DNA from 2 places in the Brevibacillus sp. AG genome. Region 2 is predicted to be linked to the other one. Evidence: predicted binding sites of a transcription regulator. Region 2 holds the regulator's gene; the other holds the start of a gene.
What was found. Region 2 encodes LexA, which represses DNA repair genes until DNA is damaged. Its sites were predicted from a motif close to CGAACATATGTTCG; they were not measured.

Region 1: the regulator LexA is predicted to act here: its motif matches at 2,958-2,971, upstream of POF51_RS29610 (YolD-like family protein).

Annotation. Positions count from the first base shown of each region.
Region 1 covers NZ_JAQMYO010000018.1:19,941-27,855, forward strand. The annotation lists gene POF51_RS29585 (hypothetical protein) at 148-999, shown strand; gene POF51_RS29590 (hypothetical protein) at 1,016-1,234, shown strand; gene POF51_RS29595 (AsnC family protein) at 1,908-2,210, opposite strand; gene POF51_RS29600 (hypothetical protein) at 2,207-2,410, opposite strand; gene POF51_RS29605 (hypothetical protein) at 2,453-2,722, opposite strand; gene POF51_RS29610 (YolD-like family protein) at 3,214-3,555, shown strand; partial or broken gene POF51_RS29615 (hypothetical protein) at 3,568-3,809, shown strand; gene POF51_RS29620 (DinB family protein) at 3,961-4,431, opposite strand; gene POF51_RS29625 (tetratricopeptide repeat protein) at 4,652-5,716, opposite strand; gene POF51_RS29630 (hypothetical protein) at 6,025-6,366, shown strand; gene POF51_RS29635 (hypothetical protein) at 6,400-7,125, shown strand; gene POF51_RS29640 (hypothetical protein) at 7,206-7,457, shown strand; gene POF51_RS29645 (hypothetical protein) at 7,669-7,872, shown strand; gene POF51_RS29650 (hypothetical protein) at 7,896-7,915, shown strand, end outside.
Region 2 covers NZ_JAQMYO010000001.1:1,429-9,343, reverse strand. The annotation lists gene POF51_RS00055 (peptide ABC transporter substrate-binding protein) at 1-783, opposite strand, end outside; gene ltaE (low-specificity L-threonine aldolase) at 1,014-2,039, opposite strand; gene POF51_RS00045 (HesB/IscA family protein) at 2,164-2,466, shown strand; gene POF51_RS00040 (HelD family protein) at 2,530-4,779, opposite strand; gene crcB (fluoride efflux transporter CrcB) at 4,818-5,183, opposite strand; gene POF51_RS00030 (DUF896 domain-containing protein) at 5,279-5,476, opposite strand; gene yneA (cell division suppressor protein YneA) at 5,553-5,888, opposite strand; gene lexA (transcriptional repressor LexA) at 6,051-6,674, shown strand; gene POF51_RS00015 (DUF456 domain-containing protein) at 6,725-7,210, opposite strand; gene POF51_RS00010 (DUF4269 domain-containing protein) at 7,319-7,894, shown strand.

The DNA.
Region 1 (7,915 bases), on a different contig from region 2:
AATACGAAACTGGAACGGACGCGTTACGAATGATCGAAGAACAATATCTTTCGGAGTACGCAAGAGAAGACATTGAACTATCCAAGTTTCTACGAAATGGTTGTTCCATGTGATGAATCTGACTACTTTTCCAAGGAGGAATAACATATGCAGCCGATTTCTCGGATAACTCTTAATTCTATCGTAATAGGTAATAAGGTAATGGGATCTACCCAGTCGTCCTTTCCTAAAAGAACAGGTACAATTGTAGGCTTCAATTACAACTACGGTTCATTAGGTGAGGTTGTTGGCGTTTCTATAACCGTTGATTTTGATGATTGTAATGATGCAACCATCTTAGATGAGACTAATGTAATTTTCTTTCCAGACAATAAGTTTGAATATGGAATTGATTTCGCTGGAAGAACAGTTTGCCCTGAGTGTTTACATACGATCGATGAATTCGTTGGTATACATCAACGCCGATCCTTTTCCTACACCTGGAAGCGGGGGAATTACATTTGCTTTTCATCAGAAGAACAGGTTAAACAACTTTTTTGCCCGGATTGCAATCATAAGTTTACCAATGGAGACGAATGGGCAAATTTCGATGAGCAACGAGTCTTTTCTCTTGGAGTAAAATGGGGAGCTCGAATTGAATACGGGGAACAGGTATTGGAGCTCTTGTATGGGCTTGGATTTCAGCCAATATTAACAGGTAGGACCGTGTATCTGATGGCTCCTTTTAATGCCTTATCTAAACATGGATACACAGGGAACCTGATGATGTATTTCGATGATAATGGAGGAGAGATCAATCTGGGTGTTGTAAATGGAGAAGGCTTTGAGAGTATTCCTTATATGCGTCATCAAAGAGTCATTTCTCCTGAAACCTTGGTATACCGGATTTTGCAGTGCTTAGCAGTTGAACCAATTAACTATGAAATGGAGTGTTCTCGATCTTGGTTAGAGAACTATAGAGCCAGTAAGCCATTTTTTGCATTTGCATATGTAGTGTAAAGGAGAACCAATCACCATGACAGTAATTTCAGCATTTGAATACGGAAAAAGAGCATTTGAGCAAGGGAAGCCTTGCGCTCCCGCTATGGATATAGAGTTTTTAGAAGTACACCTTAAAGAACATAAGGTAGGAGAGAGTATCAATCTACTTAAAGAATGGTCGAAAGGTTGGGCAAATGGATGGAACAGCGCGATAATACAGGCCACTCAGGATGCTTTGAAAGAAGACAAGTGAGATGAGGAGAAGAAACTTTACAATCGAAACTACGTCATGCAATATCCCTTACCAAATTGCTCCTATAATAATAACAAAACAAATACATTAGCATTTAATTGAGTTTAATTACTCAAAAAACACTTATTTGCATGGAGCAACAACCATTTCAACTAATGCGAAAGCCCTCTTTCGGATTTTGGGTCCGGGGAGGGCTATTTTTATTCGTCGGGAACTTCCCAACGCACTAAGGTCCAACCTTTCCAGCTACTAACTTGCCGTTTTGTCTTTCCCTCCATACATCGTTTAATTTGCATTAATCCGCTGCGAGCTTGTGCCACTGTACCCGGAAGGAAGTCTATATGTTCGCGTATCCACAGAGAGAGATTACGAACCGTATACGTCACACCCTCTGGTGACCGAATCACCCAAATTAATGCATTACGATGTGTCTCAAATGGTCCAGCAATAGTACTTTTTTGCGCCGCGACAGTACCTTTTTTGAGGTTGTCAGTTTGTCCGAGTCTGGAAAGGTTAGTTTTCTTCTCGGCGCTCCATCGACGAGGTAGACCGGTGTTCGCCCGCCTTGCTCGTTCGATCTGACAGGACTTAGAACATGTTACTTTCTTCGAGCTAGGTGGGGTAGCAAACTCTGATCCACAAATTACGCAGTGCTTTGTGTTTCGCTTCCTATTCACTGTTTATCATCCAAAAGTAAGTGTCGTATCGTCTCGAAATGCCAGTAATCACGTCCGTTTTTACCCTGGCCATCAAATGGCGGAAGTGTTTCACGTTGAATACGCTGGGCGATAGCGGATCTGGAGACTCCTAGTGCTTTTGCAAGATCAGCCTGAGAGTATGTTCCAGTAATATCACCTGGACCGAATGCCCGTCCATCCGGGGAAACTAGCACCAGTTGGTTGTACGAGCTGGCAGAATGATCCGTCGTCAACCGCCAGCCTGCCCATATTCCTGTACCTTGCCACATATCGCTCATATCTGTACTTCTCCTTGCGCCTTCATGTATCCGTTATGGTTTTGCTTATACATTTCGTCCATCATTGCCGCAATCTGTTTAGAGCTCATGCCCATTGTATCCATAGAACTTACTTTTCCAATCAGAGCCTGAAAAGTCTGTGGGTACTTGCTAAGCTCACTGTGATTCCGGATACGGCTTACCATAGATTTACTCAACATGATCATCATCCTTTCAATCCCATCCGTTATTATGATTATTGGTTACTCTTGATCCATCATTTGGTTAAAGGCTGCAAGTTGGTTGTCGAATTTCGCTTGTTCCTTCGCAATTTCATTACGAGTCGCATCTCTTTCTCTTTCATCTGCAAGGATTTCATCTAGGATTTCTTTAGGTACTGGAAGAAACGCCGGTTTATTATTGAATACAAAACTTGCTCCGGCCATGCCTTGCACTTTATCAAAACGCGCAGCTATTTGTTGGCCATTAATGACAACGGCTACTATCCCGTTAACACCAGTTTCTTTTTTCATGCCATTAAGAAAAAGATTGTGTACGAAGTCAGATATAACAGCAGCTTTAGTACCTTTCGCTGTTACAAACTCGTATGTTTTCTCATCTTAATCGCTCCCATGTCTTTGTTATGTCTCTATCATACCAAAACATTAACAACTAGTTAACGGGAACGAATGCGAACGTAATGTAAAAAATCTGGAATAATGGAATGTTTTTACCTTGATTTCAGAACGAAAGTTCTCATATAATACAAGAACAAACGTTCTTATTCGAAGGAGGGATAGGTGTGTTGTCTGATATCGAACGATAGATTCTACGGGTGATCGGAAACTACTCGGCTGTGAAACCGAAACCTCCGAGTATTGATGTGATATGCGTAAAGACCGGACGAAGCCACGAAGACGTGATGTCGGTGCTTGAAGCATTAGCACGAGAAGAGTAGATCGAGTGGCGGAGATCCTGATAAGATGGAAGTATACGAAGCATGGGAGCGAAAGGGACGGTAATAATGGCAAAGAAAATCGATAACTTATTCGGATCATCAAGATTTGTATTACCGGAGCAACGCGAATTGTACCTTCAGATGAAAGAAGATGACAAACTCGTACCTATGCCTGTCATTGAACAAGACGAGCATGAATCATTTGACTATCGACTACGCGAAGCACAACAAAGCGAAAAAGCAGTTTCAATCACATGGTGGCAACATAAGAAAAACGAGCTAGGCACTATTTGCACTATGTGGGGAGCAGTACCAGGGATCAATGAGAATACAAGAAAAGTAAAGCTGCTTACGGTCGAAGATGTCCAATGGATTCCGATGGATACCATTATTGATGTTAGAAGCTAAGGGGGGATTTGAATGGCAAAGGCAACACCAAAGCGACCGACCCGCGATGAATTTGAGTTGGAGGAGTTGGGCGCTCAACTCATTGAAGCTAAAGATGATGGTGACGAAAGGGCGTTGACTGTTTGGGGAATGCCTGAGAAAGTGCGCGGACGGATCACTGTACTTGACTCACGTACAAGGCTAGTTCATATAGACGAAACGGAACAACACGGAAAATACCATTCTTGGACATTATGAAGGTGAGTTACGAATAGAGGTACATAAGAAGATCGAGGATATGGTAAGGCGATGTAAACTATCCTGCCCAATAGCTTATTGAGGCTGCCGGATCACAATACCGACAGCCTCTGATGTATTTACTATGTAATTGATTCCCGTTAGTTTAATCACAACTACTATTTAGCGCTATAGCCTATCCTCCCGATATGCCTGCCTTACCCGCTCGATCTGGGCAAGGTGGTCACGGACATGCTGGACGCGCGATTGCAGCAGCTCTTTGAACATGTACCTCGCTCCATCGGGATATACCCCGACCCGATCAATCTGCTCGGGAGTCAGATTTTCCAGAAGCGGCTGCATGCTGGCCCGCAGCATTTGGAACAGGAGCAGATGCTGCTCGCGGTCCAAATGTTCGTATCCCAGGTTGTCCGCCCAAGCTTTCTGATCAAATGATAGCAGAAGCGGTTCTTCCTCCGCCAAGACTTTTCTCATTCGATGTGTCGACAGGATTTCGCTATCCGTCACATGGATCACAATCTGATGGATACTCCATTTGTCCGGTGCAGGTTGGAAACGCAGCTCTTCCTCAGACAATCCTTCCACGGCTTCTCTCAACAGCGCATAGTCTTGGCTGTACTCCTCGATCAACTTTTCCATCCGATCTTCTCCTTCAGCATTATTCGTGTGGCAGGGAACATTCGATAATATTATTCTTCGTTATAGAATAAATGTCTTCTTCTTTTTTACCAATAATAAGTCACTCTAAAGTGATTTCTTCGGAGAATCCTTAAATGTTTATTCCACTACTGGAACTTTAAAAATTAAGCAAAAAAAACTGATAGACACCCTGCTCCCGGATAAAAGATACTAGCTTTGATTAAAGGATTAAATTGATGTTATTACGGAAACTGATGGCATCGGCCAGCCATTTGTGATTGTTGTCTTGAAAATAAAGGAGTGCTTTTTCGAGTGTGAGGAGAGACTCTTCTATATTACCTTCGCTATAGTGAATCTTACTCAGTAAATAGTGTGCTTCACCACGTATCGTATCTTGACTATTTGTAAGTAAATCCATACATATCGTTTTGGCCAAATCATATTTGTTTGTTTTTAAGAACAAGATGATCTGTTCAACTTTTACTTTGTTAACTTGATCCGACATGTCATGAGCGACAAAGATATCCATAGCTTGTTCTAGGTTTTGATGGGATAGATAATAACGCATTAATTCTCGGTAGATGATACCAAGATAGGTACAGCATAGTCCTATGCGAGACAGATCACTTGATGCTGTAAAGAGGGCGTGTGCTTGGAGGTAGTGATTCTCTGCCTTCCCAAACTGTTTGGTACATATCAAGGAGTAACCAATCGCCATATGATAAGAGCCTTTATTTAATCCAGATCGATTTTGTTGGATCAGCTGCTCGATCTCATTAAAGAACTCTAAGGCTACACGATGTTGCCGCAACCGACCGTGCATGATTCCTAATGTGTACAGGACGGATATATGTATATTTCCACTGATTTCGTGTGTTTTAACTAGATGTAATGCCTCGTTAAGCAGTGGCTTTGCTTTTATGGGTTTACTTCTATAACAATAAAATGAACTTAGTGAAACCAACGAACGAATAAGTTGGAATGGATCAGAACCATGTCTATGGAGTTCTATACACTCTCGATACATGCTTTCAACGTTGATTGACTCCCCTAAAAAGTCTAGGCATTTTGCTTTGGCCCAAAGATATGTACCTCGATATTCTGCACTCTCTATGGATTCAATGGGAATCTTATTTACCCAAGCTAATGCATTATGCCATTCTTCGTTTTCCACTAATTCGATGAGAAGTCGCATTGCATTACTTAAATTGATTTGGACGTGGTCTTTCGTGAGGACCATGGTGGATGGAATATGTTGAGCTGGTGAGCTAGATGAGGAAGTCATGATTCAAATGAACCTCCAAAAAATGAGTATGAAGTGCATATATTATAATAACAAAATAGAAACAGTGCTATGGGTAAACTGTAAATATTATGAACATTAGCGTTTATTCTTTCTTTTAATAGTAAGGTTTGGATGATATAGTGGTTATAGTTCGGTTCTTGTTTTTTCATGATATTCAAATGTTTGCAAACCATCCGATCGTGATCGGAGCAATTGATAGAGGCCAGTTGGCTGCACACTTATCTTTTTTGGTGTGGGCTGACTAGGCCTTTTTTTGTTGCTCACATTTAGAAAGGAGATTGATTCAATTGAAATGGTTTCATGGAACTCAGATTGAATCATGTCAAAGCATTTTGAAGCACGGTTTTGTAACACATGATGGATCTTATGGGAAAGGTGTTTATGCGACCTCGTCACGGGAAGGGGCTTGTATATTCGGTTCAAGCATTTTGCAACTGGTCATTAGTGACGAATATGTTACCTACTTTAATTTCGAGGAAATGAAAGAAGAGCAGATTGACGATGATTTTTGGATAAATGAGGTGAATCAAATGGGGATTCAGGCAATTGCCATGAAATACATCTCTGGAGAGATAGAATTAATCATCTATGACCCTTCAATTATCCAAGAGGTGTCCATAATTAATTGAAAAAATGTTGAGGTGAGTAGGATGCAACTAAATATGGATACCCATTTTTCGAATAGGTTTTTACTTGAAGAAACAATAGGTGGTTCAATAAAAAATTACACTCATTGGAGATTGTTTGAGTACCTAGAGTTTCTAGGGTTACAACGATTAACAGCTACGATCGTGTATGAAGATGATTATTTATCTTTCACGTTACCAGTTGAATTTGGCGACCTACATTTTGCTCGTTTATCGGATAAGCCTCGGATTACGATGATTTCTTCTGATCACTCTTCCATTCGATTTTTACACACCCATAATCTACAGATTAGCGAAGAGAATGGCCTTCATTCTGCTCAATACTCTCGTATGAAATTTGGTAGAGGCAAAGATAATTCAAAAGAGGTTCTCGATTTCGTAGGAAGATCCAGGTTCTTCTTACAACAGTTCCACGTTTCTACTCGTGCAAATTTACCTGTTTTAAGTGGAAAAGAAGGCCAGGAAGAAGTATTTAGGAAGCTGGAAGAAACCACAATTCGATTAAAGGTTCGTTGTCCAGAAGATTGGATATATGAATGTAAAACAATTCCCATTCGGGTTGAATCGATCACGGTCATTGATGATTCCTTAACTTTAATAGGTGATTCGGGGGCCATGTTGAAAGTTCGTGGATTTCAAGGAATCCGTTTTAGCAGCTCTCTTATCTTTGATGTTTACAATTCAGATCAGGGATATGGACGAACCTTTCAGATAGGAAGATGCTTGAAAGATTTACTGTGAGAGAATAGAGGATTTGACAACAAATGTTTGGGAAGAAGTCCACTTTTGCGAAATAGTATCACAAAGAAATGAGGACTAATATGAATAGACTTAAAAAACTACTAGCCATTGCTGAAGAGATAGGAGTAAAAGCATCTATTAAAGAGATTGGCGGACAGTTTTACGCTAATATAAACGGCAAGTCATTTTTGGTCATCGGGTATTCCCATTTTCGAGATAAATGTGTGGAGCTGAAGGAATATGTCCCACCTAAAGCAATCGATCTAACGGTCAGAATTCTTCGAATAGAAGAAAGAGCCATGGAGCATATGGATAAATACAAAGAGGACTGACGCATATGCGCCAGTCCTTTATTAATTTCTATAATCAATACCTAGTAAATGAGTGGCGGAGAATTGATAACCCAATGGTATAATAGGGAATATCAGTAAATTATGGAGGCTTCCAGTTGGATCTAATGCTTTTGCTTCAGCAATCTCACTAGGAATCAACTTTTTTTGTCCCATATTGAGCAAGTACCTTATTGGTGAGGAGGCGCTGCTCGTGAATAAATCGTTTATCTTTGAAGTTGAATGGAAGCATGCGTATCAAATAAGAAACCAGCTTCTTGCCAATTCACTTCCATGTTTTATGGTTTCCACAAGTGAAGGTAAGGTTGAGTTTTCATTTCCTGATCTTCTTCATCGGCAGTACAATCAGGTCAGAAAGATATTTGGAGAGGACGGCCTTAAACGGAAAAGGAAATGAAATAGCCCGAGGGGGATCAATGAATGAATGAGATATGGAGCGA
Region 2 (7,915 bases):
GGTAATCATGCTCCACACGATTTTGTCGAGCTTCACGGTATCTTTGTCATGATACTTCTCGTTTTTCACAAGAACCAATTTGTTTTTATGCTCCCACAGCTCCATTTTGAATGGGCCGTTGCCCACGTAGTTGTCTGGAGACGCTGCCCAATTCGGATGTGCCTCCAAGGTCTTTTTATGTAAAGGAAACAATGTCGGGAAAGCCGTCAGCTCGTAAAAAAACGGAGCTGGCGAATTGAGCTTGACCTCTAGTGTAAAATCGTCTAACGCTTTGACCCCTACGTCTTCATGCGATCCTTTCCCTGTGTTGAATTCCTCTGCTCCTTTAATGAAATAAAGCATGTAAGCATATTCGGATGCTGTCTTCGGATCGAGATTTCTTTTCCAGGCGAACTCAAAATCATGGGCGGTTACCGAATCTCCGTTGCTCCATAACGCATTCGCCTTCAATTTGAACGTGTACGTCGTCAAATCCTCGGATACCGTATAACTGTCGGCAATTGCGTTGGCTATTTTCCCATCCGGTCCATAGCGAGTCAATCCTTCAAAACAGGCAGTAATGACATCAAAGGAAGTGCCATCGGAAGCAAGTCCAGGATCTGCTGTCGGAGGCTCTCCACCGTCTGCATTCCAATTCAGTACCCTCTCTTTTCCTGTTGGCTGCGCTGGTTGAGATGCCTGATCATTCGGTTTGTTCGTTACCGCCGTTTCACTTGTACTACAGCCCGCTAAAACTTGAAGTAGCAAGAAGCAGCTCAAAACGAAGCTCATCCTCTTTCTCATTGAGACCATCCCCCTTGATTCCATTCGATTCCATACACCAGTAAACGCTATCGCTTTATCACACTACCATGATAACGCAAGTGTAGACGAAACAAATCAGACGGTATGGCGAAAAACAGAGCGCATATAGACTCTTATTTTGTACAAATTGTCTAACTATTTAGAATTAACTGTTGATACAAATAAAAAAGCCAGTCTTCCCTTCGACTGGCTACAAGCGGTTGAAACGATTACACCGTTTCCAATAATTGCTCAACTGCTTCCACAACGGTCTCGATATGTTGATCGCTAATGTGTCGATGCGTCGTAAAGCGAATGACGTACTCGTCAAAATCAACAGCGAGCACTCCTTTTTCCTCCAAACGCTCCAAGAAGGCGACAGCTGTTTGTCCAATCGAGTCTGTATTCACCAGCACGATATTCGTCTCGACTTGCTCGACCTGAAGCGATAGCTGGCGCAAGCCTTTTGCCAATTGCTGTGCCCGTTCATGGTCTTCTGCCAATCGTTCGGCCATCTGTGTCAGAGCGATAATGCCTGGTGCTGCCAAATACCCTGCCTGACGCAGCCCGCCTCCTACTTTTTTTCTCCACCATCTCGCTTCTTCGATAAACGCACGATCTCCAGCCAAAATGGAACCCACCGGAGCACTCAGCCCTTTGGACAAACAAATCTGAACGGTATCGGCAAAAGCGCTTAGCTCACTGACTGCAACACCTTGAGCCACAGCCGCATTGAAGAGACGAGCACCGTCCAAATGAACGGGAATACCGTGTTTTTGTGCTGTATCATAGACACTCTTCATTTGCGCAACAGAGATTACCGCCCCGCCAGCGCGATTATGCGTATTTTCGAGACAGATCAATTTTGTGCGAGGAAAATGGATATTGTTGCCCCGAATCGCCCTCTCTACATCTTCTGCACGTAGAGCACCACGTTCTCCAACCAGCGTCCTTGTTTGTACGCCAGCCAATGCCGACATAGCGCCGCCCTCATAGTAAAAAATGTGTGAATCCGCTTCCGCAATGACCTCGTCTCCGTTAACACAATGCGTCAAAACAGCGACCTGATTGCCTTGCGTTCCACTTGTTACGAACAGAGCAGCTTCCTTTCCGAGTATTTCAGCCGCGATCGCTTCTAAACGATTGACAGTTGGGTCCTCTCTATAAACATCATCACCAACCTCCGCTTCCGCCATTGCTCGAAGCATCTCCTCGGTTGGTTTCGTAACGGTATCGCTGCGCAAATCGATTTTCATAGATGACTCTCCTTCCACCGTATTGTCATTCTCTAGACATATCGTAACACTTTCAACATTGCATCCTGTTTTCCCTCTTGCTAAGATGGAGGGGTAACTTACATACAGTTAGGGGATTTGACCTGTGAAACTAAAAATCACTCGTAACGCTGCCAAGCAATTGGCTCCAATCATCGAGGCAGAAGAAGACAAAGAATTGAAACTGCGCGTTTATATTACTCACTCTCACGGTGATCATGCACACTACGGACTCGCTCTGGACAAGCCAACAGAAGAAGATGTTGTGATCTCGACCGACAAAGAGATCGATGTGATTGTGAAAAAGGATGAGCCATTGCTGGATGGCATCATCATTGATTACCTTTTCTTGCCACAAGAAGGTTTTGTTATTACCAACCCTTCCAAAGGTAACACAGGCGACCACTAAGCATGATACAGATAAACCCTCTGCTTTTTTACAGGCAGAGGGTTTTCTTTGATGATGAGAATCTTATTCGTCAGTAGACATACTATACAGCGCTGTCGGTAAATCTTTCAGCAACGGTGAAGATACGTCATCAACCTGCGTCATAACAAGACGATGGACAGGACGTGTCATCGCGACATACAACAGTTTTGCGTCCCATTCATTATTTTGATACGCGTCTACATCCAGTAGAATGACCACATCAAACTGCAAGCCTTTTGTTAAGAAAGCAGGCATGATGGTTACGCCACCCGGAAATTGGTTATCTTTCGTTCCTAACAGGGTTAAATCAGCTATTTTGTCTTGCAGGCCTTTATGTGCTTTTTTACTCGCTTGAATAGTTTTCGCTACGATCGCAATCGTTTTGAAGCCTTCCGACTGGTAGGCTACCACACGCGAAGAGATGTCCTCCCACAGTTGCGCTCGTGAGCGAGCCTTGACCATGATTGGTTTTTCACCATGTCGCAAAACCGGTTTTGCCAATACCGTCTCGGGCAAATCAATTTGCCGCAACACTTCATTGGCACAGCGCATGATCTCAATGGTCGAACGATAGCTTTGTGACAACGTATAATAGGAAGGAAATAGCTGTGCAAAAATCCCCTTCGTCAACTCTTCCCAGGCATGAATCCCCCGGTAGCTATGAATACCTTGCGCAATATCTCCCACGATCGTTAGCGAGTTTCGCTTAGTTGCCAATGCAATGACGGCTATTTCTAACGCACTCAAGTCTTGTGCTTCATCCACGACCGTATGATCAAAATGCTCTGCCTTATTCATTCCTTCAACAATATGCTGCAAGTATAGCAATGGCGCGATATCTTCCGGCTCCAATCTCTCCTCTGCAAACAATGCAGCGCTAGACTGAGTCACATCACGGACAACTTCGTCTGAAATGTCAGCAGGTACGAGCTTGCGCAGCAATTCCTCGTCAGCAATCAACTCGCGATAAGCTGCGAAGATTTCCAGTCTCGGAAACGAAGTCAGGTACGTATCTAGTATCTGCTCCAGCATTTTCTCGAATTTGTACAAGCCTTCTTTGTCCAAATCGACTTTTCGCTCTCGCAAATGGGCAAACAATTGCTTGTTCATTTCTTGTTTCAAATGCTTGCGAAGCGCTTCTACCCGCCGATGATACGGCATATTGGCGAATTGCTCCAAGAAGCATTGGCGAATAAAATCACCCGGAATTGAAAATACTTGCTTCGTTTTGTTGTATAAAAAGCTGAGCTTCTTGAAAGGAATTCTTGTTTCGACGATATGCCGAATGTATTGCTCCAGGGCCTCCCGACAAGCGAGCGATCCTTTGAAGCGAAGCCTGTTTCGTGTCATTTCTTGCTGGCGCTCATCCTGCCCCTCTTCGAAGAACAATTGAAGAGGCTTATCAGGACTCACGATTCTCCATCCTTTTGGCAGCAGAGGCTTCACAAGACGCGCTGCCCAATCTACAAAAGTAGACTGTTGAACATCATCGACTCCCAGCTCAGGCAAAACCTCGGATATATAGGTAAGAAACATCCGGTTAGGTGCAAAAACCATGAACTTTTTGGACATCATGGAATCCTGGTAGTTATAAATCAAATAAGAGAGTCGGTGCAGAGCAATCGTTGTTTTTCCGCTCCCCGCTACTCCTTGCACAACAATCGGCCGTTCTTTTTCCGCTCGGATAATATCATTTTGCTCGGATTGAATCGTAGCGACGATGTCTTTTAGCCTACTATCGTTTGCCTGATTCAGATTGGCTGCCAAGAATTCATCAATGAAGCCCTCTTGCAAAAATTCGTCGGGATGCCCCATCTCGCGGTTAATCGTTTCTTTTACCGCTCCATCATAGATGCCGACGATCTTTCCGTCTTCGATCGCAAAATTACGCTTTAGTCGAACTTCACCACGCACGATCTCGCGTCCCATCCGGTAAAACGCTTCTTTGCTCTCACCGGAATAATAAAGACTGGCGATAGGCGCGCGCCAATCCACGACGACAGAATCAAACGTATCGCTGCGTACAATTCCCCGTTTTCCTATGTAGACCTCATCCAGCTCGTAGATTTCATCTTTCAAGAAATCCACTCTGCCGAAATATGGCTTCTCTCGACCCTGATCTTCCAGGTAGCTCAATTCCTTAGCCTTTTTATAGTTAACAACCTGTTTGACATAATCATCTGTTGCCTCGCGAATATCATTGCGAAGCTGCTCCATTTCTTCGTCGATCGCTGAAATTGTTTCATCCAGCTTTTTTTGTTCCAATTCATAATCACGATGCTGTGTACTCACATTCATTCCCCCTCACATGTATCGTGTCATTGAACGACTCAGGACCATTGCCTGGCCAACCATATTCCAACCGCACAAGAAAGTAGACCGACTCCCAAACTAAGCAGAGCGTACAAAGTGCCACGTAACAGTTGGCCTTCTCCCCAAAAAGAGACTACTTCCAAGGAGAAGCTTGAGAAAGTCGTAAATCCTCCCATGACCCCCGTTGCAAATAAGAGGTAGAGTGTCGGAGATAAAAAGCCACGTTCTTTCCCCAGCACGAACAAGATGCCGATGATCAAAGATCCACAAACATTGGCGATCCAGGTTCCCCACGGCCATCCCGGCTGATTCGCGAGCAAAGACAATAGGTAGCGCAAAAGAGAGCCAACTGCTCCTCCAACCGCCACAGCTATCCACGCCATCGCTTTCCCTCCCTGGCTATCACAGCTTATGTATGTCACAGAAAAAGACACCCTAGCGTCAAGCGAGGATGTCTGTCGTATCAGTAATTGTTATCTTACTGTTTTGGCTTATTTTCTTCAAGGTCTTCCACATAACGGATGGAATCCAAATTTGCTCTCAATGAAAGCTTAACGGCGTCAATGTACTTTTGGCGCAATGCTTTTTGTTCGAGCTTTTCCTCTTCGGTCAAACCTTCTTCGCGCGATTTTTTGACCAATTCGTTGATGCGTTTAATTTCTGCGTCAGATACCACTGCTGGTTCCTCCCACTCTGTAGTAGTGCCGCTTCATTATACCACATTCGAATGATCCCGCAAGACAGCCGAACACTTACGGAGTATCAGGAAGGATGAGAGTCTGACCTGGGTAAATCCTGTTGCTCTCTAAACCGTTCGCATCCTTAATTTCTATTATATAGTCCCGAACATCCATCTGATCTGTATTGTATTGAACAGCTAACGACCATAGGCTATCTCCAGATTGTACAGTTACTTCTATGCCTTGTGGCTCCTCCATTGGCGAAGAAGCAAACACTAGTTCGGTTAACAGGTAAAAAAAGAGAGTAAATGTAATAAGAAACAAGAGAGCTTGTCCTCTCGTGATACCAAAACGAACACGACGTTCTTCTTTTTTCTCGAAACGATTACGTACTGTCAATGAATTCATAATGATAGCCTCCTCGCAAACATACGTTCTGATCACTTGTAGCCTCATAATAAATGAGAACATATGTTCATGTCAACGATGAATCGAACTTATGTTTGTCGAACGCAAGCTCCCATGGTATAATATAGGAAAATATGTTCGAGAAATCAGGGGTGTCTTTCTATGTCAAAATTATCGAGTAGACAACAAGCCATCATCGAGTTCATACGAAAGGAAGTTCGTGATAAAGGATATCCGCCATCTGTACGTGAAATTGGGGAGGCAGTTGGACTAGCTTCCAGCTCAACTGTACATGGGCATTTGGCACGCTTAGAGAAAAAAGGCCTCATTCGTCGAGATCCTACCAAACCTCGTGCCATCGAATTGCTATCAGATGAAGATCGTTTTCAAGACAATTTCGAAGACTCTGTCGTCCGTGTGCCAGTAATCGGAAAAGTAACCGCTGGACAACCGATTACTGCCATTGAGGATGTAGAAGAGTACTTCCCGCTTCCAGACAATATCGTGACTTCTGACAAGGTCTATATGCTGCGCGTCTCCGGGAACAGTATGATTGATGCCGGGATTCTCGACGGAGACTACGTCATTGTTCGCCAACAGCACGTAGCCAACAATGGTGACATCGTCGTAGCCATGACAGAAGAAGACGAAGCGACCGTTAAAAGATTTTTCAAAGAAAAGAATCACTTCCGTCTCCAACCGGAAAATGCCACGATGGAACCGATCATCCTGGAGCATGTCACTATTCTCGGTAAAGTCATCGGTGTTTATCGACTCATTCACTAGTTCCCACGTAAAAAAGGACAGCCGAGGCTGTCCTTTTTGTTTTCTGTCTATTATCTGGCGATAAAAAACCAGATGATCATCGTAACTTGCAAGATGACTTTTACGACTGCACTACCCAAAAATCCGATCAGTGAGCCTACGCCCGCTTTCACTGCTCTCTCCATCGACTGCTTCTGTACCATCAACTCTACAAGAACGACGAATACGAACGGCAAGATCAGCATACCAAACGGTGGGAAAACGAAAATCCCGAGGATAATACCGATCGCAGCAGCGATGGACGACCATTTGGACCCTCCGTACCTTTTTACGAAGTACATATTTGTCAGCAAGTCAGCACCGTAAAGCAGAATGCTTAGAACGACCATTCCCCACCAAAAGGATGCCGGCAATCCCGCTCCCGGATCTGCAATGAAAAAGTGATAGAGCAAAAAGCCCGCCCACAGTAATATCGTATCAGGTAAAACGGGTAAGAAAATTCCTGCGATGCTTAGCAAGAACAATAACACAACCACTACCCACAAAAATATTTCCATCTACTACACTCCCTTCATTTAGGTATACGAGTGATTATCGATTTCGTTGCGTACTTATTCACTTTTGTCTAAACTATTTTAAAAGAAAGCAGACATGGAGGTAGTCTCATGAGAAATTGGCATGATCTCTCCTACTTGGGCAGAGGGACGATTCGCCAAAAAGCAGCGTTGGAAGCGATTCAACAGACGAACATCATGGAAGTACTATCCGATTACCACCCAGTGCTTGCCGGAACCATCCCATTGGACATTGATGTTGTGCAAAGCGATCTGGATATTATTTGCGAGAGTCATGATCTGGAGCAGTTTGAGCAGGCTGTTCGTACAGCATTTGGCTGCTTGCCCGGATTTGAAGTGACACACTTAGATGTAAATAGTACTCCCACGTGCGTTATCTCGTTTTTCACAGCTGGCTTTTGGTTTGAATTGTTTGCTCAACAGGTAGCTGTCGAAAAGCAAAACGCCTATCGTCATATGGACATCGAAGCACGATTGTTAGACATAGGAGGCTTGGATGCGTATAAACATATCAGGACTCTGAAGCAAAGCGGCATCAAGACAGAGCCTGCATTTGCTCGATACTTTCATATCCCGGGTGATGATCCATACGAGGCTTTGTTGCAATTGGAGCCGTTAACAGACCAGGAATTACGACAAAGAGTTCAACTGCTGCGAAAGGAATAATCTTCGAGCAAAGAGCCAATC